Regions from separate parts of the Bacillus sp. VA15 genome, predicted to be linked through region 1. Evidence: riboswitches for the same ligand, from Rfam matches in the RefSeq annotation. Region 1 holds a riboswitch; each other region holds the start of a gene.

Region 1 (7,576 bases):
CGAGGACTTAACCTACATTTTTGAATGATGTCACACCTGTTATCTAGTTTTGAGAGAATAAGTTTTTTCAAAAAAACACTTGATTTTCTCAAGAATACATAGTATAATGTTAAATGTCACTGAAATTGTCTGGTGATGATGGCGAAGAGGTCACACCCGTTCCCATACCGAACACGGAAGTTAAGCTCTTCAGCGCCGATGGTAGTCGGGGGTTTCCCCCTGTGAGAGTAGGACATCGCCAGGCAGACTTCATTCCGCAGTAGCTCAGTGGTAGAGCTATCGGCTGTTAACCGATCGGTCGTAGGTTCGAATCCTACCTGCGGAGCCATTATTGGAGAGCTGTCCGAGTGGTCGAAGGAGCACGATTGGAAATCGTGTAGGCGGTCAACTCCGTCTCAAGGGTTCGAATCCCTTGCTCTCCGCCACTGATACTTATACATAATTACATTTGAAAGTCTGGGCCCGTTGGTCAAGCGGTTAAGACACCGCCCTTTCACGGCGGTAACACGGGTTCGAATCCCGTACGGGTCATTATATGATGGAGGATTAGCTCAGCTGGGAGAGCATCTGCCTTACAAGCAGAGGGTCGGCGGTTCGAGCCCGTCATCCTCCACCATTATCATCGCGGGGTGGAGCAGTTCGGTAGCTCGTCGGGCTCATAACCCGAAGGTCGCAGGTTCAAATCCTGCCCCCGCAACCAAATATATAAATGATATAAGAAGTGCCCGAAGGGTGCAGCCGAAATCATTTTATACAAATATGGTCCGGTAGTTCAGTTGGTTAGAATGCCTGCCTGTCACGCAGGAGGTCGCGGGTTCGAGTCCCGTCCGGACCGCCATTTAAATAATAAGGCTCGGTAGCTCAGTTGGTAGAGCAACGGACTGAAAATCCGTGTGTCGGCGGTTCGATTCCGTCCCGAGCCACCACCTATGCCGGTGTAGCTCAATTGGTAGAGCAACTGACTTGTAATCAGTAGGTTGGGGGTTCAAGTCCTCTTGCCGGCACTGTTTTTTCAAAACTTAATGTGGAGGGGTAGCGAAGTGGCTAAACGCGGCGGACTGTAAATCCGCTCCCTCAGGGTTCGGCAGTTCGAATCTGCCCCCCTCCACCATTTATAGGGGCATAGTTTAACGGTAGAACAGAGGTCTCCAAAACCTCCGGTGTGGGTTCGATTCCTACTGCCCCTGCCAAATTTATGACATCTTGAGATTATGGCGGTTGTGGCGAAGTGGTTAACGCACCAGATTGTGGCTCTGGCACTCGTGGGTTCGATTCCCATCAATCGCCCCATATTATCATTGGGCTATAGCCAAGCGGTAAGGCAACGGACTTTGACTCCGTCATGCGTTGGTTCGAATCCAGCTAGCCCAGTCTCACTTTTTATATTAATTGCATATGATGTATGAAGTCCCTTAAGATGCGGAAGTAGTTCAGTGGTAGAACACCACCTTGCCAAGGTGGGGGTCGCGGGTTCGAATCCCGTCTTCCGCTCCAATTACGGCGGCATAGCCAAGTGGTAAGGCAGAGGTCTGCAAAACCTTTATCCCCGGTTCGAATCCGGGTGTCGCCTTTCTTTTGCCGGGGTGGTGGAATTGGCAGACACACAGGACTTAAAATCCTGCGGTAGGTGACTACCGTGCCGGTTCAAGTCCGGCCCTCGGCACCAATTTTACTTACATGGTAAGTTGAATTGGTGTTTGTGTTTTATCATTATAACTAATCATATTAATGATCTACTTGTGTAGATCATTTTTTTATTGTTTTGATTTATGCAGCTAAGTTACGTTCCGATACATGATCATAAAGCTGCTTGAGTTATTATGTTTAGTTAAGTCTCTTAATCCTTTTTTATTTTATATTTTCAAAAAAACTTTTTTGAAATACGTTGACACTTTGTAAGATCCATGATATATTTATATTCGTCGGTTAGATACGACGTAAAACTTGCCGGTGTGGCGGAATTGGCAGACGCGCACGACTCAAAATCGTGTTCCTTCTGGAGTGTCGGTTCGACCCCGACCACCGGTATACTGAAAAAAACCTGTTTCTTATACAGAAACGGGTTTTTATTTTTTATCAAAGAAAAGGAGCCTATCTTAATTGAGGCTCCTTTTTACCATTCACTCAGCGTATTGGTCTATGATCTCTTCTAGTACCTCTTTAAGCTCTTCTGCATCTTCAAGCTCTGATTGGCTGAAACGGACGCGTACAAGCTGTTCTCCGTCATTATACATCTCTTCCAGCCATCCTCGTAGGCCTCTTGCCCTGCGGTCGACTTCGAAAATGATTTCTAAACCGTTTTCGTCTAAAAGGAAAATGAGCTCTAATTCATCAAACATCTGACGATAATATCCGGAAGTCGGAACGAACTCGAATTCTTGAACGAATGGAAGACGGCGCTGGAAGTAGGGCGCTTGTTCACAATCTGCTTCGTTAAGACGGAAACCTAGGTTTTCGATTGCTTCCAGCACACTTTCAATCCAAGGGTGCGCTTCAACGAAAATGCGGTCTTGATCGGATTTATCGATACCGCCTTGTATATCAAGGTCTGTCACCACGGCGACCTCTACTTTCCCTACAGTAATTGGTGTATCAAGAGGGAGGGTGAATGAGAACGGAAATTGATGCTCTTCTCCAGGCTGAATGGTGAATGAACCAGTGACCTGAAAAGAATGAATTGTAGCGTATTTCCGGTGTTCTTCATCGTCTTTTACAATGACGTACCGTGTGTTAAGCTGTAAATCAATATAACGGATGTCCTGAGCGATTTTCCCGCCTTTGACATGGACAGTTCCCCGTACTTCTTCTCCTGGATAATATGCGTCTTTCTCTAAAATTGTATCTACTTTTGCAGCACCGATACCGGCACTTGCTGCAAGCTTCTTAAAAAATGACATGTTAGATCTTCCCCTTTTTCTTTTTCTCAACAGATATACGTAAGAAGGAAGAAAAAAGATTCATTTGATTCATACTTTTTACCTATTATTCGTCCGGCCTAGGGACAGACTAAGAATACTATTGAAAGCAAAGGAGCGGATTGAAATGGATAAAGAAAGTATGGTTGCTGATGAATTACACAGAATGTTTTTGGCTGGTGAGCTGCAAATCACGGTAGAGGAGGATATAAACAATATTTCCGAAAGGCTGAGAAACGGCGATCTCAGTTTAGACCGATTAAGCGGTGAAGACGCGTTTATAAAAGAAACGGTAAACGAGGCTTTAAGAAGAGTGGAGCAATAAAAGGGAGAGACGGGATCTGAAAGATGAGATTCCGTCTTTTTTTGTGACTTTGTTACAGTTCTCTGCAAGATAAAAGCAAATCGATTTGAAATGGTTTACTCAGGAGCCAGCCTTTTTCCATCAGAAGTTCAGATAGTTCCCCATGCAGATGAACAGCTGCATCTAATTGATCATGCAACGCTGTTCGGAGGTTGGGGTTTGCAGTTTCCGTTATTGCGACAGTGTACTTTTTAATGATGATTTGTATTGTCGTTAAGCAATCAAGAATCATTATAGGTATGATTGGGGTTGAAAAATCGTTCAATGCCTTCACCGCCTGTTAGTGGGTTTTATCTTTTAGATCTTCCTATTGAGAAGTATTTAGCCTTGTTTCATGGATTTATACAAAATGCTATAATGATTAACAAATTTTTTCGGGGAGTGGGATGATGAAACAGATTATTGCGATGGGCGGCGGGGGTTTTTCGATGGAACCGGAAAATTTGTCCCTCGATCAATATATCATCAATCAATCGGGACGGAAGTCGCCTCGCATTTGTTTTTTGCCGACGGCGAGCGGTGATTCCCAAAACTATATTCAGCGGTTTTATCATGCTTTTCAAACACTGGATTGTGTGCCGTCTCATTTATCCTTATTTAAGCCGCCGACAACAGACTTCATTTCTTTTGTTATGGAAAAGGACGTGATTTATGTTGGCGGGGGAAATACGCGGAATATGCTTGTGCTGTGGAAGGAATGGGGGCTGGATCTTATTCTCAGAGAGGCATGGAAGAACGGGGTGATTTTAGCTGGATTAAGTGCCGGTGCGATCTGCTGGTTTGAAGAAGGAGTGACAGATTCGGCAGGACCGCTGACAAGTATGAAAAGTTTAGGTTTTTTGCAAGGGAGCTTTTGTCCTCATTATGACGGTGAAAAGAACCGGAGGCCGATATACCATCAGTTGATATCTAACGAATTCTTGTGCGATGGCTATGCGGCGGACGATGGAGCGGCTCTCCATTTCATAATTGATCAGCTGTTTCAGACTGTGAGTTCAAGACCGGGTGCAAAGGCATATCGGGTGATGAGGGGTGAACATGAGATTTCTGAAATCCCGCTGCGGGCCAAATATTTGGGTTGAATTAGCTGAATATTTTCTATATTCCTCTTTTTTTTCGATTGGTTTTATGTTAAGATGAGTCCGAAATCAATAGTTACTGGGGGTGCCCGTTTTCGGGCTGAGAGAGAAGGTAAGCTTCTTAACCCTTTGGACCTGATCTGGTTCGTACCAGCGTGGGGAAGTAGAGGAATTGTTTTTATTATTGTCGTGCTGGGCAATAATATGTTTCTTTCTGACTGTAACCGGGTTCATTCACTTGAATCCGGTTTTTTGTGCTGGTTATGGGCTTGATTTTGTCCTTTCAAACGAGAGAGGGGAAGGATCAATGATGCAAAACGATTCAGTGCAGCAAGCCAACATTTCCATTATGTCGAGTTTTTCGGGGAGTAAGAAAGTATACGTGGAGGGTTCTTCCTCGGACATCCAAGTGCCGATGAGGGAAATCGCCTTAAGTCCGACGACAGGATCGTTCGGCGAAGAGGAAAACGCACCTGTGCGTGTCTATGATACAAGCGGACCGTATACGGACCCTGATGTGACCATTAATATTCAAGAAGGATTAAAGCCGCTCCGCCAAAAATGGATCACAGAGCGTAACGATGTGGAAGAATATGAAGGACGGACTATAAAACCAGAAGATAACGGTTATAAAAAGGCAATCCCAAACATAAGCTACCCAGAACTAAAGCGGAAACCGCTGCGGGCGAAAGCGGGTCAAAATGTCACCCAAATGCATTATGCCAAAAAGGGGATCATTACACCTGAGATGGAGTTTATCGCCATTCGCGAGCATGTATCTCCCGAATTTGTCAGAGATGAGGTAGCAAGCGGCCGGGCGATCATTCCTTCAAATATTAATCACCCTGAAAGTGAACCGATGATTATTGGCCGGAATTTCCATGTGAAGATTAATGCGAATATCGGGAATTCAGCGGTTACGTCATCAATTGAAGAAGAAGTGGAAAAAATGACGTGGGCCATCCGCTGGGGAGCGGATACGATGATGGATCTATCTACCGGAAAAGATATTCATACGACGCGTGAATGGATTATTCGCAATTGCCCTGTGCCTGTGGGAACTGTTCCGATTTATCAGGCGCTTGAAAAAGTAAACGGTGTAGCGGAGGATTTAACGTGGGAGATTTACCGTGATACGCTGATCGAGCAGGCAGAGCAGGGAGTGGATTATTTTACGATTCACGCGGGTGTTTTGCTGCGGTATGTCCCGCTAACCGCCAAACGGACAACAGGAATCGTGTCACGCGGGGGAGCGATTATGGCACAGTGGTGTCTGGCCCATCATCAGGAAAGCTTTTTGTATACTCATTTTGAAGAAATCTGTGAAATCATGAAAACGTATGATATTGCTTTTTCTCTTGGGGACGGGCTTCGCCCCGGATCAATCGCTGATGCCAATGACGAAGCGCAATTTGCTGAATTAGAGACCCTCGGAGAACTGACGCAAATTGCCTGGAAGCATGATGTTCAGGTGATGATTGAGGGACCGGGGCATGTGCCGATGCATAAAATCAAAGAGAACGTCGATAAACAAATGGACATTTGCAAAGAAGCGCCTTTTTACACATTGGGGCCGCTGACGACAGATATTGCGCCGGGCTATGACCATATTACTTCAGCGATCGGAGCGGCGATGATCGGCTGGTATGGGACAGCAATGCTTTGTTATGTAACGCCGAAGGAGCATTTGGGGCTGCCAAACCGTGATGATGTTCGTGAAGGGGTCATTACATATAAAATTGCTGCGCACGCAGCAGATCTTGCAAAAGGGCATCCCGGAGCGCAAATACGGGATGATGCGTTATCGAAAGCCCGCTTTGAATTCCGTTGGCGAGACCAGTTTAATTTATCTCTTGATCCGGAAAGAGCGCTTGAATATCATGATGAAACACTGCCGGCAGAAGGAGCAAAAACCGCTCACTTTTGTTCAATGTGCGGGCCGAAGTTTTGCAGCATGAGAATTTCTCAGGATATTCGGGATTATGCGAAGAATAAAAAGCTTAGTGAATGGGATGCCATTCAAGAGGGAATGAAAGAAAAAGCTGAAGAATTTGTGAATCAAGGCAGCAAGCTGTATAAATAATAGATTGACAGGCGAAATGGAATACGTTTTAATATAGCTAATAAATATTTCCAGTATTTGCTGATCGGGACACCGAAGGCTCTTATCTTTTAGATAAGGGCCTTTTTTGTATGAAAAAGGAGGGATCATTGATGGGAATCAAAAAAGAGAAGGGGAGAAAACGATTTAGGAAGCGAAAAACATATGGGAATCAGATTTTGCCGCTTGATCTTCTGATTGAAAAAAATAAACGAGAGATTATGAACAGCGCGGAGCTTATGGAGGAAATTTATATGAAGATTGATAAGAAGCATACGGCAGTGCGTAACTAAATATAAAAAAACCCGCTAATTACAGCGGGTTTTTACATTTCTATTAAGCATCTTTTTTAATCGGCAATCCAAGGCCTTCTGCCACGCGTTTTCCGTATTCTGGATCCGCTTTGTAGAAATGCTCGATTTGGCGAAGTTTGATTTCTTCTTTTTCTACCGGCTTCATGGCGTTTACGATATTTTCAACAAGGCGGGCACGCTCATCTTCGCTCATTAAACGATAGAGGTCACCGGCTTGTGTGTAGTGGTCGTTGTGATCGTAGCTTACGCTGTCAGCGATTCCTTGTACCGGATATGCTGCTTGTTTATCCTCAGGTGACTCTTTCGGACCGCCGAAGCTGTTAGGCTCGTAATAAACAGATCCGCCGCCGTTATTGTCAAAACGCATTTGTCCGTCACGCTGATAATTGTTCACTTCGTTGCGTGCGCGGTTGATTGGCAGTGCTTGATGGTTTGCACCGACACGGTAGCGGTGTGCATCATGATAAGCAAACAGCCGGCCTTGAAGCATTTTATCTGGAGAAACATCAATACCAGGCACGAGTGTTCCAGGTGAGAATGTCGCTTGTTCTACTTCTGCAAAGTAGTTTTCCGGATTTCTGTCTAGAACCATGCGTCCGACTTCGATTAACGGATAGTCTTTTTGAGACCAAACTTTTGTGACATCAAACGGATCGAAGCGATACGTATTTGCATCTTCTAAAGGCATGATTTGCACATATAGTTTCCATGCAGGGAAATCACCGTTTTCAATTGCGTTGAAAAGATCTTCTGTATGGTAATCAGGGTTTTCACCGGCAATTTTTGCTGCTGTATTGACATCA
Region 2 (7,576 bases), on a different contig from region 1:
GCTTTTACTCTGTTCATCGAAAGAATGTCAGCCGATTTTGCGTCAGTTTTTATAAAATAAGTTCCCTTTGGATTTTCAAGGGTCATATCATATGTTTTTTTATCCTTTGATTGTGTTACTTTCGTGACCTCACCTTCATAAGAGGCTTCGACTTTTTTTACGACAGCCTCCTTTGACAGTACATCCTCATGGGTTTGCCGAATGATGAGAAACGCACAGATGATGACGGCTAAAACCGCTGCTGCAGCAGCAGATGCTACTTTGATTGTTTTGTTCATCGGCCTCCCCCATTCTGTTCTCTGAATTGTATGGTGACAGCTGTTCCTTGTCCCGGCTTGCTTTTGACAGACAGCTCAATGCCGTGTTCATCGGCGATTTGCTTGGCAATGGAAAGGCCTAAACCCGTCCCGCCTGTTTTTCTGTTTCGTGCCTCATCCGCCCGGTAGAACCGTTCGAACAGGTGCGGGATATGCTCCTCAGGTATTCCGATGCCTTCATCTCTCACAGACAGAAACGGCCGTCCATTCCTCGTTCCGGCTGACATCACAATGGCTTTTTCACTATACTTTATGGCATTATCAAGCAAAATGGTCAGCAGCTGCTTGATCCGTTCTTCATCAGCTGTTACAAGCAGGCTCTCCTTATCTGTTTCAAGCAAAATGTCACGCTGATAGGCGGGCTGGAGCGTTTGCATGACGGCGCGCGATACTTTAACCAGATCGATTGTTTTCAGGTCAAGCTCAAATCCTTTATGGCTTTTGGCCAGCGCCAGAAGCTGATTGGTCAATTTTTTCATATGCACCGCTTCTGAGTGAATGGCTTCTATCGATTCCTCAAGCACTTCCGGCTTTTTTGCCCCCCACCGCTTCATCAGGCTGCTGTAGCTTTCTATAATCGTGAGCGGAGTTTTCAATTCATGTGAAGCATCTTGAACGAACTGCTGCTGTTTATCGTAATGCTCTTTCAGCATCATCGCCATCTCATTAAATGTCAGCCCCATCTGATATAACTCGTCGTGCGACTGTCCTTCCAAGGAAATCGTTTTGAATGCTTTCTCCCGCTGTATGTCTTTCATCGTCATCATTAATCGTCTGATCGGATTGATGATATGGCGGGCCAGCAAGCTGCCGGCAAAAAAAGAAGCGATACAAACAGCAGCACTTGCAGCGATTAAAATGATTTTCAGCAGAAACAGACTCTCTTCTGTGTTCTCCAGCCTTTCAACCAGCTGAAGAGATACCACTTGCCCATCGGTCCAAATAACCGGAACAGCAGCTTCAGCAAACAGTTTGCCGTCATGTTTCCTTACATCTGCCGTTTCCCCGCTGTGAAAAGAGAGTGGAAAATCTTTATACCCTTTTTCTTTTGTCATGGTCATGACGGCTTTTTGGTCACCATTCACTACACGAACCATGCCGTTTGCTGGAAGATAGGCCTGCAGCATGTCCTGCAAAGCCACTCCTTCTGTTTCAGCAGCATGCAGCGCTTCGGCAATGTTATCCGTCTCATCTGCAAGCCGGGCTGCATCCTTTGAGGTCAGCGCGGACGAAAAAATGAGATAGACTGCGGTATGGACCAAAATTAATAAAATCAACAGCGATATTGATGTGTACAGATGAATCTTGGTCTTCAGCTTCATCGTTTACCCCTTAATGGCATAGCCGACCCCGCGAACGGTATGTATCAGCTGTTTTTCGTAAGGATAGTCCAGTTTTTTTCTAATGTATCTGATGTAGACGTCCACGACATTTGTATCACCGATATAATCAAATCCCCATACCGAGTTTAGAATCTGCTCCCGTGTCAGCACTTGCTGCGGATGCTTCAGCATATAGACGAGCAAATCAAATTCCCGGGGCGTTAATTCCACCTCTTTGTCTCCGCGTCTCACTTCACGGGTTTTTTCGTTCACCCGCAAGTCGTCATATGTAAGAAAGGTGCCAATATCTTCTGTTTTTGTTCCATTTTGGCGCAGCGCCGCCCTGATTCTCGCAAGCAATTCCTCGATTTCAAACGGCTTGGTGACATAATCATTCGCACCGATGTCCAGCCCTGTTACCTTATCAGGGATACTGTCGCGTGCCGTTAATAAAATGACCGGTGTCTGCTGATCCGTTTTTCTCAAGCGGCGCAGCACTTCCAGGCCGCTAAGTCCCGGAAGCATGACATCAAGAAGCACTAAGGAATACCCGCCTTCCGCGGCCGCATTCAGTCCTTCTGTGCCATCGTGTTTAATAGTGACGCTATATCCTTCATATTCCAATTCAAGCTGGAGCACCCTGGCAATTTTCTCTTCATCTTCCACAATTAATATGTGCCCTTTTTCCAAATTTGATCATCCTCTCCTGTCCCTATATGAAAAAAATGATTTCATTGTTTACAAAATGAGTCTTATCATCTATTATGATGTCAAAATAAAAAATTGTATACGGAAAGCACTAGGGGTGCTGTTTTGGCTGAGATAAAGCGCGCAAACACGCGCTTTGATCCCTTATGACCCGATCTGGATAATACCAGCGTGGGGAAGTGCAGGTTGACCGAATGGTGTATTTTTTTGTGCGCTTAATCGATCTATGACTGCATATTCCCTTAGGATATGCAGTTTTTTATTTTACAAAAAAAACAGGAGGTCGGAGAAATGGATCATATTTGTGGTACAAGCAGAATTGCCGGGTTTCGGTTCTCTTTATACCCGATGACGGATGATTTTATCGGTGTGATCAAGTCTGCGCTAAAAAAAACAGACACATCTAAAGTTTGGACGAAAACCGACCATATCAGCACAGTTCTGCGCGGATCGATTGATCATGTATTCGACGCTGCCAAAGCCATTTATCTTTATGCGGCGAACAGCGAAAAACACATCGTCATGAACGGCATGTTTTCCATCGGATGCCCGGGCGATACACAGGGAGATACATATCTTTCCGCGAACGATAAGCGTGTCAATGAAGATGCTGTCCGAAGCCTAAACGCGGAAGCGCCGTGCCAATTTGCGCTTTATCCGATGAATGAGCCGGATTATATGGGCTTGATCATGGAAGCTGTCGATATTGCGAAAGCAGAAGGCACCTTCGCACAAGGTGTCCATTATGCGAGCGAGCTTGACGGAGATGCGCATGACGTGTTCAGAACACTGGAGGCCGTTTTCCGCATGGCTGAACAGCAAACAAACCACGTAACCATGACTGTGAATCTCTCGGCTAACAGTCCATCAAGAAAAAACAGAAAGCAGGGATAAAATGAAAAGCTGGAAAGTAAAAGAAATTGTCATCATGTCCGTTATCAGTATCGTTTTTGCCGTTGTTTATTTATTATTCACGCATTTCGGAAACGTACTTGCAGGTATGTTCGGGCCAATCGCCTATGAACCGATTTACGGCATTTGGTTTATCGTTTCTGTCATCGCCGCGTACATTATTCGAAAACCGGGTGCGGCGCTAGTTTCTGAAATCATTGCCGCTCTCGTAGAATGCTTGCTGGGAAATCCGTCTGGCCCGATGGTCATCGTCATCGGCATTGTACAAGGTCTCGGGGCTGAGGCTGTATTTCTCGCGACACGCTGGAAAGTATACTCTCTGCCTGTACTTCTGCTGGCAGGAATGGGATCTTCAGTAGCCAGCTTTATCTACGATCTCTTTGTTTCTGGCTATGCAGCCTATTCACCAGGTTATCTTCTTATTATGCTTGTCATCCGTCTGATTTCCGGCGCGTTGCTTGCGGGGCTGCTCGGAAAAGCGATCAGTGACTCTCTCGCTTATACGGGTGTGTTAAACGGAATGGCACTCGGAAAGGAACTGAAAAAGAAACGGAAGCAGGCATCAGAACATGCAAGCCTTTGATGACCTCCTGACGGTTGACCAGCTCAGCTTCTCTTATGAAGAAGACGAGAAACCGGTATTTCAAAACATTTCGTTTGAGCTTCAAAAAGGAGAATGCGCTTTATTGTTAGGGCCGAGCGGGTGCGGAAAAAGCTCGCTCGCCCTTTGTTTAAACGGTCTTTACCCGGAGGCTTGCGACGGCATACAGTCCGGACATGTATTTTTATTTCAAAAGCCGGTCACTGGTGCTGAAACCTCCGAAACAATTGCTCAGCATGCCGGGGTCGTCTTTCAGGACCCGGATCAGCAGTTTTGCATGCTGACGGTGGAGGACGAAATCGCTTTCGGGCTAGAAAATCTGCAGGTTCCGAAAGAAGAGATGGCGGAGAAGATTGATGCCGTATTAGAAAAATTACGCATTACCCATTTAAAAGAAAAAACAATATCTGCACTGTCAGGAGGACAAAAACAAAAAGTGGCTCTCGCCTGTATTTTGGCGATGGAGCCTGAGCTTATTATGTTAGATGAGCCAACTTCTTTATTAGATCCTTATTCAGCTCGGGAATTCGTTCACATGATGAAAGATCTTCAGCAAGAAAAAGGCTTCAGCCTCCTCGTCATTGAGCACCAGCTTGAAGAATGGACGCCTTGGATTGAGAGAACGATTGTACTGGACAAATCAGGGAAAAAAGCGCTCGATGGCCGGACGAAAGATCTATTTCAGCACGAAGCGGAAACCCTAAAGGAGTTGGGCATCGCGATTCCAAAAGTGTGTGGCCTGCAGGAAAAACTCAGTATGCCGTTTACTTTATCAAAAGAAACGCTTTTCAAAGAACCCTTTGCTGGGCATGCCGAAAAGAAGGAAGCTCCTTCTGGGAAGAGTGTGCTGGAAATCAGCGGCCTTTCGTTCGCAAGAGGACAGCAGACGATTTTCAAAAACATCAGCTTTTCATTGCGCGAAGGCTCTTTGACGACGCTTGTCGGCCCGAACGGCACTGGAAAATCAACACTCTTATCCGTCCTCGCCCGTCTGATGAAGCCGAAAAGCGGCAAGATTCTTCTATATGATAAGCCGCTGCAATCGTATAAAGAAACTGAACTGCGAAAACGAATGGGATTTGTTTTTCAAAACCCGGAGCATCAGTTCGTCGCCGGCACAGTATATGACGAGCTGCTGTTCGGCCAGAAAGTAAATGCTGAAACTGAGAAAAAAGCGCAGCACCTGCTGCATCGTTTCGGTCTTGCGCATTTGGCTGATCATCATCCGTTTGCAATCAGCCAAGGGCAAAAACGGCGCCTGAGCGTCGCTACCATGCTCATGCATGACGTAAAGGTTTTATTATTAGACGAACCAACCTTTGGCCAGGACGCCCGTACGGCGGCTGAATGCATGGACATGATTCAGCGTATCAAGGCAGAAGGAACCGCTGTCCTCATGATTACACACGATATGGAGCTTGTGTCTTCGTATGCCGACAGCGTGCTAGTGCTTCACGATACGGGCCTGGCCTTTGACGGATCTCCAGCGCAGTTATTTTCTCAGGAAACTGGGCTTGTCCAAAAAGCAAAGCTCACCCTTCCCCTTTTATATGAATGGATGGCATATCAAAAGGAGGTGCGTGATGAAGCAGCCGTTACATCTCATTAATCCGACAGTGAAAGCGGCCGCCGTTTTTTGCTGTGTTGTCATGCTGTCGTTTATTTACAATCCTTACACTCCTGCGTGTTTTTATATCATCATTGTTGCGGGTATCCTATTGGCGGCCAAAATCCCATTGAAAAAATGGTTTTTGTTTACGATTCCGTTTTTGATTTTGGCATTCGGATGCGTATGGACAGCCGCTGTTTTTGGCAAGGTTCCGACAACTCCGGATAATTTCTTATTTCAAGCCGGTCCTATCTCGATCAACAGCGATAATGTATCTGTCGGCATCTCTCTCGGGTTTCGTATTTTGTGCTTTTCTGCCTTATCGATGATGTTTGTTTTTACAACCGATCCGATTTTATTTATGCTGAGCCTTGTCCAGCAGTGCAAGCTCTCACCAAAGCTCGCATATGGCGTCATTGCAGGCTTTCGTTTTCTTCCGCTATTAAAGGATGAGGTCCAGCTGATCCAGCAGGCTCACAAGATCAGAGGAGGAGCGGCGGAGAGCAGCTTCATTGAGAAAATCAGCGCGTTAAAGCGGTATACCATCCCGCTTTTGGCAAGCGCCATTAGAAAAGCGGAACGGACAGCGCTTGCGATGGAATCGAAAGGTTTTACTGGAAGCAGAAACCGGACATATTACCGGACACTAACCGTCAACCGGCGCGACTGGCTGTTCTTTTGCCTCGTTCTCTTGTTATTCGCAGGATCTTTTCTCGTATCTTTCTGTTTTGCCTCATAAAAAATCCGCTATCGGCGATAGCGGATTTTTTCTTATTGATGATAGTTTAATGCCTGGGCAAGATTGGTTTTAATTGTAATATTCGAAAAATCAATCCCCAGCTGTACAGCGGTTTGCGCAATTTCAGGCCTGATTCCTGACAGGGTTGACCTAACACCGATCAAATTGAGCGCCTCGATCAATTTAAAGATTTGGTGTGCTACCATCGTATCAACCACCACAACACCTGACAGATCGATTAACAGATGCTCCACACGTCTTTTTGCACAAGCCTGAAGCGTGTTTTCCAGAATAAACTTTGCCCGTTCTGTATCAATGTCACCGACAAGCGGAAGCAGAGCTGTTGATTTGCTCAGGGTAATGATAGGCGAGCTTAATTCTAGTATCATTTCTCTTTGGGCGTTTAATTGCTGTTTGGCATTCATTTCAGCGTGATCGACGAAGGTATAAATGGTAAAATCAAATACTTTTACAATCAAATCTGCCCATTTTTGTTTCTCTCCCGATTCAAACGCCGACTCGTTTTCTTCTGCGAACTTCTCAAAATACTTCGTATATAATCTCCGGTTTCTCATAAACTCCCGAATGACATACTGAACCGGAGTGTCAAGATGCTTTTGATCGTTCGTCAGCTCAATGACCCACTCTTGAAATTCTTCGAGAAATTGTTTTTCCGGTAAAACATACATGTAATTCAGATGCCGATAAAATTCTCTATCCTGCTCTTTCAATTCTTCCGTTACAGAAGCATTATGTAAGGCGTAAAGCGAATTCGGATCGCTTTCCTCCATCGTTTCAATCCATTCCTCGGCCATTTGTTCAACATGTTCTGAAAAAAATGCATATAATTTTTCATTCAGTTTCATCACACTGCTCCTTTCCCCAACACTATTATAACTTGACTAACAGCTGAATCCCAGTCATACATGCTGAAGCCATCCAATATTTTGAAAATTACTAATTCTTTGGGTTGTATCCTATTTTTTCAAAATGCTTCAAATGGCTCTGTCCGAGCGGTTGATTTTTTCATATAATATGAGGCAACACCCTTGAATCCACTTGAAAGCATAAAAAAGGAGGGCTTTTTTATGAATGGTGAAATCCGCTTGATCCCGTATGTGACGAATGAGCAGATCATGGATGTAAACGAGCTTCCTGAGGGCATTAAAGTGATTAAGGCGCCAGAAATGTGGGCAAAAGGGGTAAAAGGCAAAAATGTAAAAATTGCTGTATTGGATACGGGCTGCGACACAAGCCATCCTGATTTAAAGAACCAAATCATCGGAGGAAAGAACTTCACGGATGATGACGGCGGCAAGGAAGATGCGATCTCCGACTACAACGGACATGGCACACACGTCGCTGGAA
Region 3 (7,576 bases), on a different contig from region 1:
TCATCGGAGCTGCGGCCCGATCTGTTACATGCTTCGTTTATTCGTTCGTTTATATGTCGTAAATTATCAACAACACGCAAGATCTTTTATGCCTCCTTCATTCCGATAAAGGACATCATCCGTCCAGTTTTCCCCTGATCGCGGCGGTGAGAATAGAAAAGAGACGGCTCACTTTCCGTGCATAAACCACTGACAGAAATCTGTTCATTTGCCAAACCGCTGTCGATCAATATAAGGCGGTTCAGCTCTTTCAGGTCAAGCTGATATTGTGCCTGTGCCGTCTGATTTACGGCACGTTCTGCTGAAACTGGCAATGCCCGGACAGCATCCATGACACGGTCGTCTACTGTATAGCATGCTCCGCTGATAGACGGTCCTATAACAGCATAAATATCTGAGAGATTTGAACCTTCCTGCTCGGTCCATTGCTTCACCATTTCTCTGCCAATCTGTTTGACAGTGCCTTTCCACCCGGCATGGGCGACCCCGACAAGCGATTTAACCGGATCATAAAAGAAAAGAGGCACACAATCAGCAAAGCATAATGCCAAAAACACATTCTTTTCATTTGTATAGAGCCCGTCCGTTGCTTTTAGAGCTGTGTGATACTCACGGGCGCCTTTTCCCCTATCCCTCTGCGTCACTTTCTGAACGCGATTATCATGTGTCTGATCAGCAAATACCCAAGACTGCAAATCAATATTAAACATATCGGCAATATATTCACGATTTTTAACTACATCTGCATCTTTGTCATGAACGTGCAATCCTGTATTTAACGATTCAAAAGGCTTTTGGCTGACACCGCCGTTTTTCGTAGTAAATCCGGCAATGACTTCTCTGTTGTTTTGATTCGTTTGTGTCCAGTCTTGTATCATGAGTGTCGAGGGTGTGGTAAGACTGAATGGGTGATATGTATTCATGATGATCCAACCTTTCGACAAACATTTAAAAAAGCGGAATTTCCCACTTATTTTACCACATCTTTCTGCATTCGTTGAGCGCCGATTTGCATATTTCTAAATGAAATGTGCCGGAAGAATCCAGACTTCCGGCATTTGCCAATCCGCGGCAGACGAGCAGGTTATGCATGCGGTTCATTTAATCGGACCAAGATTACATCTTCCCCGATTTTTACTATATTTCGCCATGGAATGACCAATTCCTCTTCTTTTCCAAAAAATCCGAGAACTTTCCCATTTCCTCCTAGTATGATCGCCTGAATTTTGCCAGTGGTCACATTGATATCTATATCACCAATGCTCCCCAGCTTTTTTCCGTTTGAGACATTGACGACATCCTTCACCTGAAATTCTGAAATGCTGATCATTCCATCACGTCCTTTTTCCGTCCTTTTTTCAAGTATATGAACGGGCGGGCTGAACCTTGTCAGCAAGAAAAAATTTTCATGGTCACTGTTCTTTTTTACAGCTGCACCAACCGATGATAAAATTGAGCATAATTTTCGTATAATCTACCAGCTGCTCAATCGATACCTCCTCGTTCACGGAGTGTGCATTGTGAAGATCTCCAGGTCCATAAATCACGCTTGGAATGCCGGCATTATACAGCCATCCTCCGTCTGTAACGGATTGAGAAACGTCAATAACCGGACGCTCCCGTTTCACTTTCTGATGAGACGCTGTAAGTGCTGAGACGCCTGGGTGGCCAGGGTCAACTTCCAGTGCCGGAAAAATTTCTCCTCTGTCTTCAATCATAGATGAGCCTCCCCACTTGAAGACAGGGCGGTTTTCCCTAAGCCAAATATCACTGTCACTCAGCCGGTTAATGTAATCTTCTATTTCCGCTGCCACTTGTTCATGGGTTTCATTCGGGTAAAAATGGACTGTGATCCACAGTCGGCACTCGTCAGCTATAAAAGCCGCATGCCTGCCGCCTTCTATGACAGCCGGGTTAATCGTATTTGTGCCTGGTTTAAAACCGGGATAACTTTTCATGATAGACCAGTGGCGCTCCAGTTCCCCGAGCCCCGCAATGATTTTTGCCATTTTTTCAATTGCGCTTGCTCCGAATGTTCCTCCGCCTGCATGAATCATATTCCGCCTCGTCCCATCATGAAACGTTTGACTGCTTTTGATTTCAATCCAGCCTGTAATGACACCGCCTTGACCTTGAATATGCATATCGCTCGTATCCGCGACAACTGCAAAATCAGCATGATAGCCCCTCTTGCAGCATTCAAGCGTGCCGGCTTCTCCGACTTCCTCCCCGATAACCGATTGCAGAATCAAATCACCGGGAAGTTCAATGTCGGCTTCACGAATCAATTTCACAGCAAACAGCACACACGCCATTCCGCCTTTCATATCAGAAGCGCCTCGCCCGATTAAGAGACCGTTTTTTTCAATTGGATGAAACGGATCATGCTCCCACTCCTCATCCTCTTTTACCTCTGCCACATCTACATGGCCATTGATGATCAAGCTATGATAATCTGCTGAATCTGTTCCCTTTAGTAGACCTACAACATTGGGATCTCCTGGGTACACGTCCCATTTATCGATCGAGAATCCCATTTCATTTAAAAACCCAGCAATCCAGGACTGAATGCCGTCGGTATTTCTTGCAGGCGGAGCAGGTGTTTTATAGGACATCAGCGTTTTTGCTAGCTGAATAAGCTCCTCCTTTTGATCTTCCACCTTTGTTAACAGAGAGTCTATTTGTTGATTCAATGTGATCCGCTCCTATTCTTTAAAATCAAAAAAGCCGTTTCAAATGTTATGAAACGGCTTAATAAAAACAAACAGAGTCCTATGTACTCCGTTGTTTCACCGCTTCCCTCCGCTGGCATGATCCAGATCAGGTCAAAAGGGTTAAGACAAAGTCTCTCTCAGCTTCGCAAAGCACCCCTAGGATGAATCGATATGTGTTTGTCAGGCATTCGTTATCGGCTCGGCTCTTGTTAAAAACGGCCGATTCTGATTCCATAATACATGGATTGGCGTATCAAAAAAAGCGGAAAGTATTTGATCAGTAAGCATTTCCTTTACTTCTCCCGATTGAAAGACCTCTCCCTGTTTTAACAAAAGGGCTTTGTCAAAGACCGGCAAAATTTCTTCCGCATGATGAGTCACGTAAAGGATCGATGGCGCATTTTCTTTATTTGCAATGTATGTAATCGTGTCTAACAGCTTTTCCCGGGCAATAAAATCCAGTCCTGTGACCGGTTCGTCCAGTATCAGCAGCTCCGGATCAGCCATTAGCGCTCTTGCAATCAAGGCTCTTTGTTTTTCTCCTTGAGAAAGGGTTTCATAGCGGCGGTCGGCATATTCAATTGCTCCCAAGTCCTCTAACAAACCAATCGCTTTTTCCCTGATTTCTGCACTTGGTGTTTCATATAATCCAATCGAAGCGTAAGCTCCGCTCAAAGCAATTTCAAATGCCGAATCTGCCGGATAAAATTTTTGCTGAAGAGCCGCTGAGACGAGGCCAATTTTCCGTCTAAGTTTCTCCCCAAGCTCCGTTTTACCAAATTCATGGCCAAGCACCTGCATCTCGCCCGATGTTGGAAAATAATAAGAGCAAAGCATATTTAACAGCGCTGTCTTTCCAGCGCCATTCAGTCCGTAAAGCACCCAATTTTCCTTTTCTTCCACCTTCCAATGAATATCTCTCAGTATCCATTTTCCATTCCGTTTTAGTGAGACATTGTCAAGCTGCAAAATCATCGTGGTCCTCCTCTTTACTGCCTTTATAATTATTTAAATTTTCATAAAACTTTGTACGAACTAGGATACCTTATTTTTTCCAAAACGTAAACCGCCCGCAATCAATAGAAAAGCCTTTAAAACAAAATCGTTTTAAAGGCTTTTCTTTCATTATTGATGAATATTCTTATTCATTTGTTTGATAGCCGCTTTTTCAAGTCTGGACACCTGCGCTTGGGAAATCCCGATTTCCTCGGCTACTTCCATTTGAGTTTTCCCTTGGAAGAATCGCTTTCTCAAAATCATTTTTTCCCTATCATTCAGCCTTCTCATGCCCTCTTTTAAAGCCAGCTCTTCAATCCATTGTGAATCTTTATTGCGTTCATCACTGATTTGATCCATCACATAAATCGGGTCTCCGCCGTCGTTATAGATCGGTTCAAATAGAGAAACCGGATCCTGGATGGCATCAAGCGCAAATACGATTTCCTCATGCGGTACTTCAAGAACTTTTGCGATGTCTTCTGCAGTCGGCTCCTTGCTTGTCTCACTGATTAACCGCTCTCTTACCTGAAGTGCCTTATAAGCGATATCCCGGAGTGATCTTGAGACACGGATCGGGTTATTATCGCGTAAATACCTGCGGATCTCTCCGATAATCATAGGTACAGCGTATGTTGAAAACTTAACATTGTGGCTTAGGTCAAAATTATCAATGGATTTCATTAGTCCGATGCAGCCGACCTGAAATAAGTCATCAACATACTCTCCTCTGTTATTAAATCTTTGAATGACACTTAAGACAAGACGCAAGTTCCCGTTTACAAGCTTTTCTCTTGCTGAATCATCGCCTTCATCCTGCAGCTGCCTAAACAGCTTTCTCATCTCTTCATTCTTGAGTACTGGTAATTTGGAGGTATCCACCCCGCAGATTTCGACTTTATTTCTCGACACTTTTTTCCCTCCCTACAGGAGCTGCTGTACAACGTTAAGTATCTCCTTGGGTGGGAAAAATATGCACTGCGTTCAGACCGAAAAATAGTCATAATTGGGAAATCCTTGTAGAATCAAGGGATTACCCGTAAAAATTTTTTTACACCATTTTGTTGAATTCTTTTCGCAATCTTTTAATGATTCGTTTCTCAAGACGAGAAATATAGGACTGGGAAATCCCCATCATATCCGCTACATCCTTTTGGGTCTTTTCCTCCTCGCCGACAAGGCCAAAACGTAGTTCCATGATTTGTTTTTCCCTCTCATTGAGCTGTTCAAGCGCTTTTTTCAAAAGCTTTTTATCTACGTTAGCTTCTATGTCTTTTGTGATGATGTCATCGTCAGTGCCGAGCACATCAGAAAGCAAAAGCTCATTGCCGTCCCAATCAATATTAAGCGGCTCATCAAAGGAAACCTCTGAACGGATTTTGTTGTTTCTCCTTAAATACATCAGGATTTCGTTTTCTATACAGCGGGAGGCATAGGTCGCCAGCTTGATTTTCTTTTCTGGATTGAACGTATTCACAGCTTTGATTAATCCGATGGTACCGATGCTGATTAAATCCTCTATATTAATTCCCGTATTTTCAAATTTACGGGCGATATAGACGACCAGGCGCAAATTGCGTTCAATCAAAATGGCGCGAGCCGCCTGATCGCCGTTTGGGAGCTTCATTAACAGAACCTGCTCCTCATCTTTAGATAATGGAGGCGGCAGAGCTTCACTCCCGCCTATGTAATAGACTTCATCACTTTTCAGCCCAAGTTTCATCAGCAGCTTATACCAGAGGTGCGTCAATCGCAATTTCAGTTTTTTCATCTTCCTCTCCCTTCTAAATGTCACGTCGTTTGAGTATGATTAGTAACGGACATTTGCGAACATTATGAAACGTGTTTGATGGCCTTGCCCGAAAGCATTTTCGGATGAATAATTGCGTCAAACTCTCCATCTGCCGATAGCTTTGTTGTGCTGATGCCGATTAAGCATTTATCCGCAGAAACCATTTCTTCTTTTGTTATAATCGTTACGTGATCCGGTTTAACGCATAGTAAAAATTGATTTTGCTGACCTACTCCCCTATATGGAATCAGCCTCAGTTTATCTAAAAAGCGAAACGAATCATCGAGCTGTTGGGTGGCTTCCAATGGATCTGTGTTTCGAATGATCATCGTTTCGGCTGCTCCGAAAATCGGTTCTAGTTTATCAATGTGAATAATCATGACCGGCGTTTTAGTTAGCGGATCGTACAGCTGATTACCGGAATCAATCAGCCCTCTGACATGAAGCGTTTGGCCGCCCAAATCCGCCTGTACGCTGACTCGTTCCTCATATTGAATGTTTTTTGTTTCAATATCTTCAATTCTTCTCTTAGAAAAAAACCATAATGCTGGAAAGCCAGCTACAATAAACAACCAGCTGATCGGGTCTCCAAACCCAGTTTGATTGGTAATCATGACACCGTTTTGAACAACAGAATTTGACTGCAGCAAAGAATGGGCTCCGATAATTCCTCCCCCCATTAAAAAAGTCGCAAAATAAAAGGAAAACAAATTTTGAAAGAAATAGCGGAATCTCTTAAAGCCAAATGTCACCATCACAATAACAACTGAAAAAGCCAGCTTACCTGCCGGATGTTCAACGATCGGCGAAAAAGGAGTAAACATCAAAAGGACAATACTGGAACCGATGAACGCTCCGCCTATCAGTCTTCTTTTTTTCACATGCCGTTTTAAAATAAATGCCGTGAGCAAAAGCAAAAGCGCATCAAAACAAAAGTTTAACAGCCAAATGACATCTAAATAGATTTTCACATCTGACTCCTTTCTATCTTGCATCACGCTGTTCCCCTTCTTGTTTCAAGTATAAAGCAAGCTCTGTGGGAAAGTCTGTCAATTAATGTTGAGAGGAAAATACAATTTTTCAGGGATATCTGCTTAATTTGTCGAGGAAATGAATGAGAGGATTATAAAAAAAGCTGCCTTTCACGGCAGCTTTTTTTACACTTAATTTTCAGTATTGATATAAAGTTTTCCGTTCGCTGTTTTTCTTGTTTCATTTCCATAATCATCTCGTACAATCACTTCTACTTTTGCTCCGTTTGCTTTAATAGAAGAAGTGGCTGTCCAATAGCCTTCATATTTCCCAGGAGAAATTTCTCTTAGCGGGAGCTCTGTGGCATTTTGTACACTCGCTCTTGCATTTGTCAGAGGCAGACGAATGACAAACGTTGCATCCAAATCTTCAGCGCTTGAGAAAGCGATTTTCACAGATTCACCGGCTTTTAAGTTTTTGTCCTCTCCCGGAATCAATCCGGAGATGACGGGCTGGTTAAAGTTGACATCAATGACAGTCTTTTTCGTCGTTTTGTTGCCTGCTAAGTCTGTAGCAGTCACCTTGATTTCATTGCTTCCGTTCTCCAACAGAATACGGGCCGAGTATGAACCGTCAGTTACCGTTGCTTTTTTGCCATTCACCTTGACTTCTTTCAGATTGTCATCGGATACAGACCCTTTGACAGTCAGCGCTTCTTTATTTGTTTTCTCGCCATCCTTTGGATTGTCCAGCGTTAATTCAGGCTTGTCTTGATCAAGCGTGACCTTGATCGGGCTGGAGGCATCCGTTGTCCCGTTGTCTGTTGATGCAGTTGCTGTCAGCTCATTTTCGCCCTTGCTGAGTGTGATGCCTGTCTGGAACGTGCCATCCGCAGCAGCTTTCGTTTCTCCTGCTTCTTTCTTTCCATTATAAATGTGTACCGTTGTACCAGGAGAGGCTTTTCCTTTTACGGTGACGTTCTCCTTATTTGTATATGATTTGTCTGCCGGTGAAGTAATCTCAGGTACAGCAGCTTCATAATCAACTAATGCGCGGATCATATAGTTGCCGTCTGCTTCGTCACCTGGCTGCCATTTTCCGT
Region 4 (7,576 bases), on a different contig from region 1:
CTTCAAAGATGTTCATTCTCCGCACAGCAAATGTTAAAATATCAGACTCGGAAACGGCCACCGCTTCCTTTTGAATTTCAAACGATGGGTATTTCCCCGTGCCCAGCAACAATCTTGATTGAAATGATTTCCCGCCAATTGTTAACATGCTCATCCGCCTCCTACAAAATGGACAATTTCAATAACATCGCGATCACAAAGTTCAACCTCGTGATAATGTTCTTTGCCGATAATTTCTTTATTTCTTTCAACGATAACAATTTTATTTTCAAGCTGATAAGACGCCAGCAGGTCTTGAATTGTACCTGTGTCTTTTTCCCACTTCACGTCTTTACCGTTCAGCTGTAGCATCATATCTGAACCGCCTCCTTGCGATCAATTCGGAATGCGTGCAGCCAGTCTTGATTGACCTCTTTATTCATCATGAGATCACCGATCAAAGCGCCCGTTGCCGGAGCGAGCAGAATCCCATTTCTGAAATGGCCCGCTGCAAATAAAATACGGCTGTCCTCAGGGTGTCTGCCGATGTACGGTTTCCCATCCTTTGTTCCCGGCCGCAGTCCTGCCCAAAAACGATCCACCTTCATATTCTGAATGGCCGGCAGCATTGTTTTTGCTTTTTTCATTACTGATTCCAATCCGCCAAGATCCGGTGTTTCACTCCAGTCACCCGGCTTCATTGTCGCGCCGACAACCAGTCTGCCGCTTTTTCTCGGTACGATATAGCAATGGTCATGGTAAAGTGTTTTTGTCAGCGGTATATCATCATTCCAAACAGACAGGCACTCCCCTTTTACAGGGAAAAATGAATTGTTCAGCCCAAGCTGTTTAAAAAACATTCCGCTCCACACCCCGCTGGCAACCGCGACATGATCCGCCCATACGTTACCATTCGGCGTCTCGATGGACAGCGCCTCACCGTCACGGTCGACATGCAGGACAGGAGTATGCTCAAAAATCTCCGCCCCAAGCGCTTTCGCTGCTTTCGCATATGCCTTACAAACAAAATAAGGCTCAACATGCACATCATCTTGAATAAAGGCTGCCCCGAAAATGTCACCAGACGTATACGGCTCTTTTTCTAAAACTTCTTCTTTTGTATGCCAGCTGACAGAATCCAAGTCATCCATCTTCCTCAGCCGCTGCACGTCTTCTTCAGAAAACGCAAGCTTAAACATACCGCCGTTATGCTGTCTGATATCAATACCGGATAATGTGTAAAGCTCTTCTCCAAGACCTTTGTACAGACGCTGGCTGTGCATGGCAAAGTCAAAAAACGCGTCACGTTCCTCGCACTCGGCATGGGCGCCCAGCATTCCGGCAGCAGCACTTGTTGTTCTGCCGCCCATTGTTCCACTTTCAAACAATGCGATGTTTTTGTTTTCCTTTGCTAAATGATAAGCAATCGCGGAACCGATAATTCCGCCTCCAATGACAACTGCATCATAATGCCTTTTCATAGCGCATCTCCTTTAGCTTGCGGGAATATCGTCTGGCAGCTTCCAAAGGGTCAGCGGAAGAAAAAATTCCCGACATGACTGCAATACCGTCTGCTCCTGCTCGTTTTACGTCTCTTAATCTGTCCGGCGTCATTCCGCCGATCGCAATAACCGGGACGGATATCCGCTGTTTGATATCTGACAGCAATGACACACCTCTGCCTTCAAGACCCTTTTTACAATCCGTTTCAAACACATGGCCGAACAACACGTAGTCAGCGTCTTCCTTTTCTGCTTGAACCGCTTCCTCAAGCGAATGCACCGACCGACCGATATGAAGGTGAGGAAATCTGGCTCTGACCTGCTTCGGCGAAAAGCTGCTGCTCGGCAGCTGCACGCGATGAATCGTAGAAAAAAGCGCAATATCCACTCGCCCATTCATGACCAGTTTTCGCTTATCAACACCGCCTTCGGAAATAAGCCCGAGCAGTTTCAAAATGTCGGCCGCCGATTTTGACCGTTCCCGAATGTGTATAAAATCAACTTCATTCCGAATAGCTATGATGGCTCTCGCTAACTCTTCAACCGGCTTGCAGTCATCAGTTATGGCGTGAAGCTCCAAATTCCTCCACCTCTTTTATGCCGCGGTCGGACCAGCCTTCTTTTCGATAGGCCATTCCCCAAAATTGATATTCATAGAAGCTGGAAATAACAAAATTCTCTTTCATCTTGGCGCGCACTTCATCCGTGCTGTTTTCCGCCAGCTCATCAAACCGATTGATTTGCTCTTCGACCTGCTGTCTGAACCAGTCACCGCCGTATGTGCCGATCCACTTCTGATAAATCGGATGCCCCGGATCACAATGCAGCAATTTCTCACCTACCTCGTAATAAAGCCAGTAGCATGGCAGCAGGGCAGCTAAGATCTCAGCAAAATTCCCGCTCAAAACCGAACGGTACATATGGGATGTATAAGAGTATGCCGTAGGAGACGGCTTAAACGCCTTACGCTCTTCCTCACTGATTTCCAACAGCTCCGCAAACTCGCGATGAAGCGCCATTTCCGCCTCATATGTACCTTGGGCGTGGCTTGCCATCCGTCCCGTTGTATAAAGGTCCTTCGCATAAGCGGCGCCAAACGATTGCACCTTCGCAAAATGCGTTAAATAATAAGAATCCTGAAGCACGTAGTATTTAAAACGGTCAATCGGAAGCGTTCCATCACCGATTCCCTGAACGAACGGATGGACAAAACTCCCCTCCCACCATTCTGCGGCTGCACTGCGGCATTCTTCTGAAAACTTCACACGTCATTCCCCCTGTCTGATAAATAAAAAAACCACTTTCCCGCAAGGAAAAGTGGTTTGGAATTGGCATAGTAAAATAACACAAATACCGCTCCACTTCCCTACGCAGGTCTGAACCTGTTCAAGTTATGAGGGTCTAAAAGTCACACTTTTATCTCAGCCCTTATGAAGGACACCCCTAGTGGTTATACGAATACATATTGAATTGTTCTGCACCTCTATATTAACACGAATCCCTATTTGGTCAAGGTTTATCCTTCTAATGTTTTCTTAAGCTCCGTTACGTACCCGCGAGATCCGGTAACAATTAAGCGGTCTCCCAGTTTCAGCCTTGTGTCCCCATGTGGAACGATGCTATCCACACCTCTGAAAATCCTGACAAAGATGACGTCGCCTGTTAAAGGGAATTCCCGCAAAATCACACCGTCGTAAGTGCTGTTTTCCATATTAATTTGATACAGCGAAGACTCCTGGTTCGTGAGAAGCCTCATGACTCCAGGCGCTTCTATCAGAGCGCGAAGCAGTGTTTTTGTTGACAACAAAATAGAAAAGATGCTGATTCCCTGCTCCTTCAGAGCTGCTTCATTCTCCGGTGATCCTACGCTGGCAATGATTCTTTCTGTGCCTTTTTCTTTTGCAAGTAATGCAATGTCCGCATTCATGTCTTCATTCCCTGTCGCAACAACGAGGATATCCGTATCAAAAATGCCGAGTGACTCAAGCGTCTCGTGTTCATAGTCAGAAATCGTTTCGACAGTAAATACTGATTCTGACAGCTTTTCCTCCGCATTCTCTTGGTATACGTGTACAACACGCACATCATACTCTTCCTCCGGCAGCTCAAGAGTAACAGGCAATGTCATTTGGTTTGCACCGATAAACGTAATCGTCTTTTTCTCCTCCGGCTGCTCCTCCCGTTTGTACAATTTTTTAAAGAAGACCGGCGAAAAAATACTGGCAATGACGGCTACTAACGTCAGCGCTCCTGACATATTTGCGCTGATCACGTGAAGCTGCTGGCCGATTGTCGCAGCGGCAATCACGAGCGAAAGCGTTGATGTCAGCAGGAAACCAGATGCCAAAACGGTTCGGTTATCATACCACTTCTTCAAGTACAGGACAGGAATGATTTTGCTGACTAACAGCGCCAAAAGCAGAAGTGGAATCATGATTAATATTTTCGGATCTTGGAAAAGGGTCCATATATCCAGCTTCACACCGACCATCACAAAGAAAATCGGAATTAAGAACCCGTAGCCGAATGAATCCAGCTGCTGAACAAGTTCTTTGTTTGGTGAAAGAAGGGAAACGAGAACCCCTGCTAAGAAAGCGCCGAGAATATTTTCTGCCCCAAGTGATTCAGACAGGGCAACGAGTACGATAATTAACGTAAAAATCGCGCGCGTTCCGATCTGGATCGTCCCTTTTGACATGGATTGAACAAAAGAGCGATGTTTGAAGACCCGGCCGAAAAAGTAAAGCACCACTCCGGCTGCAAACAGGATCATCAGAAGCCACATGTTTCCGCTGTCCTCTCCGTATAAAGAGGAAAAAACAGCAAGAAGAATCATCGTAGCCAAATCAGCAATAACAGCAACGAGCAAAATAATCTGCCCGATATTTGAATTCATGATTCGTTCTTCTTTTAACGTTGGAACGACAACGCCTAATGAAATCGTTGAAATAATAAGCGTCATTAAGAATGCATTTTCGATAAATCCTGCCAAGACGAACCCATAAGACAGCAGCAATGATAAAATAAAAATACCGCCAAAGATAATAGATGCCGCAGCAAACGTATTAGGCGCTTCTTTGCCGTTCGGCATAAGCTGCTTTTTCTTTCCTTTCTCAAACGATGAAAAATCAATTTCAAGCCCGCTTAAAAACATTAAAAAGATAAATCCGAGCATAGAAAGCGTCTGGAGCCATGTGTCACCCTCCACAACTAAATTAAGGCCGCTTTTTCCTATGATCAATCCCATAATGATTTCAGCAACAACAACCGGGATGCTGAGTTTAAACCGATGCAAAAGGATGGGTGTCAAAAATGCAACGATAAGTACAACAACTAAAGATGCGACAGATGTATGCGCCATAATCAGAACCTCCTTTTTAGATCAGGGTTATGCCAGTTCTTAATCAAAGAACAAAACCTCAATTTTTAAAAAAACATAACGCGATTTTAACAAGGGTGATGATAAAAAATAAAGTAATATGGTCTAAATCCTGTTTAGAAAATGATTCTTCTATAATTTGCACATAAAAGCTTGTGATGACTCACAACACTTTGCATCATAATAAATAAAATCATTGGTAAGGAGGATGCCGAATGGCTTACGACATAATCAGCGATATTCATGGCTGCTATGACGAAATGACTGCATTAATCCAAAAGCTTGGCTATACGATCAAAAATGGAGTACCTGTCCACGAGGAAGGCAGGATGCTTGTTTTTGCCGGAGATTTAACCGACAGAGGACCCAAATCGATAGAGGTCATCCGCTTTGTAGCGGGCGCTTACGAAAAAGGCGCTGTACGTTATGTCCCGGGAAATCATTGCAATAAGCTGTTCCGCTACTTAAAAGGAAATCCGGTGAAAGTGATGCATGGTCTCGAAACAACAGCGGCAGAGCTTGAAGAACTTTCTAAAGAAGAAAGAACAGCAGTAAGCGAACAGTTTATGAATCTGTACGAAACAGCGCCGCTTTACGACATCTTACATAACGGAGAATTAGTTGTCGCCCATGCTGGCATAAAGGCTGACGATATCGGCAAATATACCCGCAGAGTGAAAGACTTTGTGCTTTACGGTGATGTGACGGGTGAAACGTATCCGGACGGCAGACCCGTCAGACGTGATTGGGCGGCAGCCTATAACGGCAAGGCTTGGGTCGTATACGGCCATACACCTGTGAAAGAGCCTCGGAAGGTCAATCGCACCATCAACATTGATACAGGCTGCGTGTTCGGAAATAAACTGACAGGCTTTCGCTTTCCAGAAATAGAAACCGTCTCTGTTCCAAGTTCCCTGCCTTATGACGAATCAAGATTTCGCCCCATATAAAAAAGGAGAGAATCATTGATTCTCTCCTTTTATCAGTTCTTTCATATCTTGAGGCAGTGAAGCATGAAACGTCATGTTCTCCTGTGTCAGCGGATGGATAAATGAAAGCTGCTCGCTGTGCAGGGCCTGGCGGCCAATTTCCCGCCTCGTTCCGCCGTACAGTGTATCGCCGCACAGCGGGTGCCCGAGATAGCTCATATGAACACGAATTTGGTGGGTCCGTCCAGTCTCAAGCTGCAATGTCACCGAGGTCAAGTCGTCATTTGCGCATGTGACATAAAAATGAGTAACAGCCTTCTGGCCGTCCGGTGTCACCGTCCGTTCAATAATACTGTCAGGATGTCTGCCAATCGGAGCATCGACTGTTCCCTCCGCCTGTGTCAACCGCCCGTGGACCACTGCCGCATACCGGCGTTTCACAAGCCCGTTTTTTTGCGCTGACGATAAAATGGAGTGGGCAAAGCGATGCTTGGCAACAAGCATGACACCAGATGTATCCCGGTCAAGCCGGGTTACAAGGTGAACCGTCGCCCGCACTCCGTTTTTTTGATAATGATGGATAATTCCATTGGCAATGCTGCCGGATGGGTGCTCTCTCGAAGGGATAGATGACACATACGGCTGCTTGTTTATCACAAGTACATGTTCATCCTCATACAGGATATCGAGCGGAACAGGCTCTGCCAATAGCGTCTCGCTTACCTGTTCCTCAGGAAACTTGACGACAAGAAGATCTCCCTCTCTCAAAACGTATTTGACCGTCACATGCTCACCGTTGATAAGCAGGTCTCCACCGCCAAACTTGATATCGGTCAGCAGACGTTTCGAAATTCCCAGTTCAGCGGCATATTCTTTTAGAGTTATCCCGTTTTCAGCGGAAGTAATGTTCTTTCTGATAAAAAAATAATCCACGATACGTCCTCTTTCTATTCACCTTTTCCGATAAACGAATCCTGGACTCTTTTCCAAAATGGAAACGGACGGAATCTCGCAAACCTCACATTTTCGGATGCAACCTGGCAGCGGATCGACTTTACATCCTTATGAAGAAGGGTTAAATGGTCAATCGTCACTTGAAAGTCAACTTCGTTTCTCGGCTTAATCATGCAATCATGATGGGAAGGGAGAAGCAGCGGCGATCCGACCGTCCGGAATACGCGGTTATTAATAGAAGCCATTTCCGCAAGCTGGATCGCTCTAATAGACGGATGGATAATCGCTCCGCCCAGCGCCTTATTGTAGGCGGTGCTGCCAGATGGCGTTGACAGGCAGAGGCCGTCGCCCCGGAAGGTTTCAAAGAGCTGTCCCTTGATTTCCACATCAGCCACAAGGCTTCCTTCTATGCTTTTAATCGTGCATTCATTCAATGCTAAATATCTTTCTTCCCGCTCGTTTTCGTGATAGGTCACAATCACTTCGAGAAGCGGATATTCGACGGTATGATACGGCGTTTTCGCAATCGCGAGAACAAGTTTTTCAATTTCATGAGGAACCCAGTCGGCATAAAACCCCAGATGACCCGTGTGAACGCCGACAAATGCTGTTTTGTCCAAGCGGTCGCTGTATCTGTGAAAAGCGTACAAAAGCGTTCCATCGCCCCCAACTGAAATGACGATTTCCGGTTCATTTTCATCCAGTTCCATATCAAAATCCAACAAATACGCCTGTATTTTGCTTTTCAGCGTATCAGAAACTTGATCACCTTTTGATGATACGGCAAATTTCATGCTTTTCTTCCCCTTTACCTATTGTTGCTCGCTTCCTTT

What was found. Region 1 has a riboswitch for thiamine pyrophosphate ahead of thiC (phosphomethylpyrimidine synthase ThiC). Riboswitches for the same ligand answer to the same signal wherever they lie in the genome.
Region 2: another riboswitch for thiamine pyrophosphate. It lies ahead of AC0DBE_RS08050 (YkoF family thiamine-binding protein); the one in region 1 lies ahead of thiC (phosphomethylpyrimidine synthase ThiC).
Region 3: another riboswitch for thiamine pyrophosphate. It lies ahead of AC0DBE_RS06955 (acetylornithine deacetylase); the one in region 1 lies ahead of thiC (phosphomethylpyrimidine synthase ThiC).
Region 4: another riboswitch for thiamine pyrophosphate. It lies ahead of tenA (thiaminase II); the one in region 1 lies ahead of thiC (phosphomethylpyrimidine synthase ThiC).

The regions. Positions count from the first base shown of each region.
Region 1 covers NZ_JBVQPQ010000009.1:85,299-92,874, reverse strand. The annotation lists partial or broken rRNA gene AC0DBE_RS19665 (23S ribosomal RNA) at 1-15, shown strand, start outside; rRNA gene rrf (5S ribosomal RNA) at 129-244, shown strand; tRNA gene AC0DBE_RS19655 (tRNA-Asn) at 254-328, shown strand; tRNA gene AC0DBE_RS19650 (tRNA-Ser) at 334-425, shown strand; tRNA gene AC0DBE_RS19645 (tRNA-Glu) at 460-531, shown strand; tRNA gene AC0DBE_RS19640 (tRNA-Val) at 541-616, shown strand; tRNA gene AC0DBE_RS19635 (tRNA-Met) at 624-700, shown strand; tRNA gene AC0DBE_RS19630 (tRNA-Asp) at 762-838, shown strand; tRNA gene AC0DBE_RS19625 (tRNA-Phe) at 851-926, shown strand; tRNA gene AC0DBE_RS19620 (tRNA-Thr) at 932-1,004, shown strand; tRNA gene AC0DBE_RS19615 (tRNA-Tyr) at 1,027-1,111, shown strand; tRNA gene AC0DBE_RS19610 (tRNA-Trp) at 1,117-1,190, shown strand; tRNA gene AC0DBE_RS19605 (tRNA-His) at 1,215-1,290, shown strand; tRNA gene AC0DBE_RS19600 (tRNA-Gln) at 1,300-1,371, shown strand; tRNA gene AC0DBE_RS19595 (tRNA-Gly) at 1,420-1,494, shown strand; tRNA gene AC0DBE_RS19590 (tRNA-Cys) at 1,500-1,570, shown strand; tRNA gene AC0DBE_RS19585 (tRNA-Leu) at 1,578-1,666, shown strand; tRNA gene AC0DBE_RS19580 (tRNA-Leu) at 1,947-2,028, shown strand; gene spo0M (sporulation control protein Spo0M) at 2,121-2,897, opposite strand; gene AC0DBE_RS19570 (hypothetical protein) at 3,037-3,240, shown strand; gene AC0DBE_RS19565 (spore coat protein) at 3,293-3,553, opposite strand; gene AC0DBE_RS19560 (Type 1 glutamine amidotransferase-like domain-containing protein) at 3,669-4,361, shown strand; TPP riboswitch at 4,430-4,537, shown strand; gene thiC (phosphomethylpyrimidine synthase ThiC) at 4,669-6,441, shown strand; partial or broken gene AC0DBE_RS19550 (FbpB family small basic protein) at 6,573-6,771, shown strand; gene katA (catalase KatA) at 6,796-7,576, opposite strand, start outside.
Region 2 covers NZ_JBVQPQ010000002.1:614,924-622,499, forward strand. The annotation lists gene AC0DBE_RS08035 (PepSY domain-containing protein) at 1-278, opposite strand, end outside; gene ykoH (two-component system sensor histidine kinase YkoH) at 275-1,639, opposite strand; gene ykoG (two-component system response regulator YkoG) at 1,643-2,329, opposite strand; TPP riboswitch at 2,431-2,542, shown strand; gene AC0DBE_RS08050 (YkoF family thiamine-binding protein) at 2,639-3,241, shown strand; gene AC0DBE_RS08055 (ECF transporter S component) at 3,243-3,842, shown strand; gene AC0DBE_RS08060 (ABC transporter ATP-binding protein) at 3,829-5,469, shown strand; gene thiX (HMP/thiamine ABC transporter permease ThiX) at 5,444-6,208, shown strand; gene rsbRB (RsbT co-antagonist RsbRB) at 6,241-7,074, opposite strand; gene isp (serine protease Isp) at 7,297-7,576, shown strand, end outside.
Region 3 covers NZ_JBVQPQ010000002.1:403,790-411,365, forward strand. The annotation lists gene AC0DBE_RS06940 (YggS family pyridoxal phosphate-dependent enzyme) at 1-80, opposite strand, end outside; gene pgeF (peptidoglycan editing factor PgeF) at 87-923, opposite strand; gene AC0DBE_RS06950 (YlmC/YmxH family sporulation protein) at 1,085-1,330, opposite strand; gene AC0DBE_RS06955 (acetylornithine deacetylase) at 1,413-2,693, opposite strand; TPP riboswitch at 2,781-2,882, opposite strand; gene AC0DBE_RS06960 (ABC transporter ATP-binding protein) at 2,895-3,689, opposite strand; gene sigG (RNA polymerase sporulation sigma factor SigG) at 3,840-4,622, opposite strand; gene sigE (RNA polymerase sporulation sigma factor SigE) at 4,762-5,481, opposite strand; gene spoIIGA (sigma-E processing peptidase SpoIIGA) at 5,544-6,473, opposite strand; gene AC0DBE_RS06980 (S8 family serine peptidase) at 6,666-7,576, opposite strand, start outside.
Region 4 covers NZ_JBVQPQ010000002.1:775,851-783,426, forward strand. The annotation lists gene thiG (thiazole synthase) at 1-154, opposite strand, end outside; gene thiS (sulfur carrier protein ThiS) at 151-351, opposite strand; gene thiO (glycine oxidase ThiO) at 351-1,460, opposite strand; gene tenI (thiazole tautomerase TenI) at 1,444-2,061, opposite strand; gene tenA (thiaminase II) at 2,039-2,746, opposite strand; TPP riboswitch at 2,828-2,936, opposite strand; gene AC0DBE_RS09005 (monovalent cation:proton antiporter family protein) at 2,998-4,842, opposite strand; gene prpE (bis(5'-nucleosyl)-tetraphosphatase PrpE) at 5,076-5,810, shown strand; gene AC0DBE_RS09015 (RluA family pseudouridine synthase) at 5,823-6,722, opposite strand; gene AC0DBE_RS09020 (NAD kinase) at 6,737-7,537, opposite strand; gene yjbM (GTP diphosphokinase) at 7,556-7,576, opposite strand, start outside.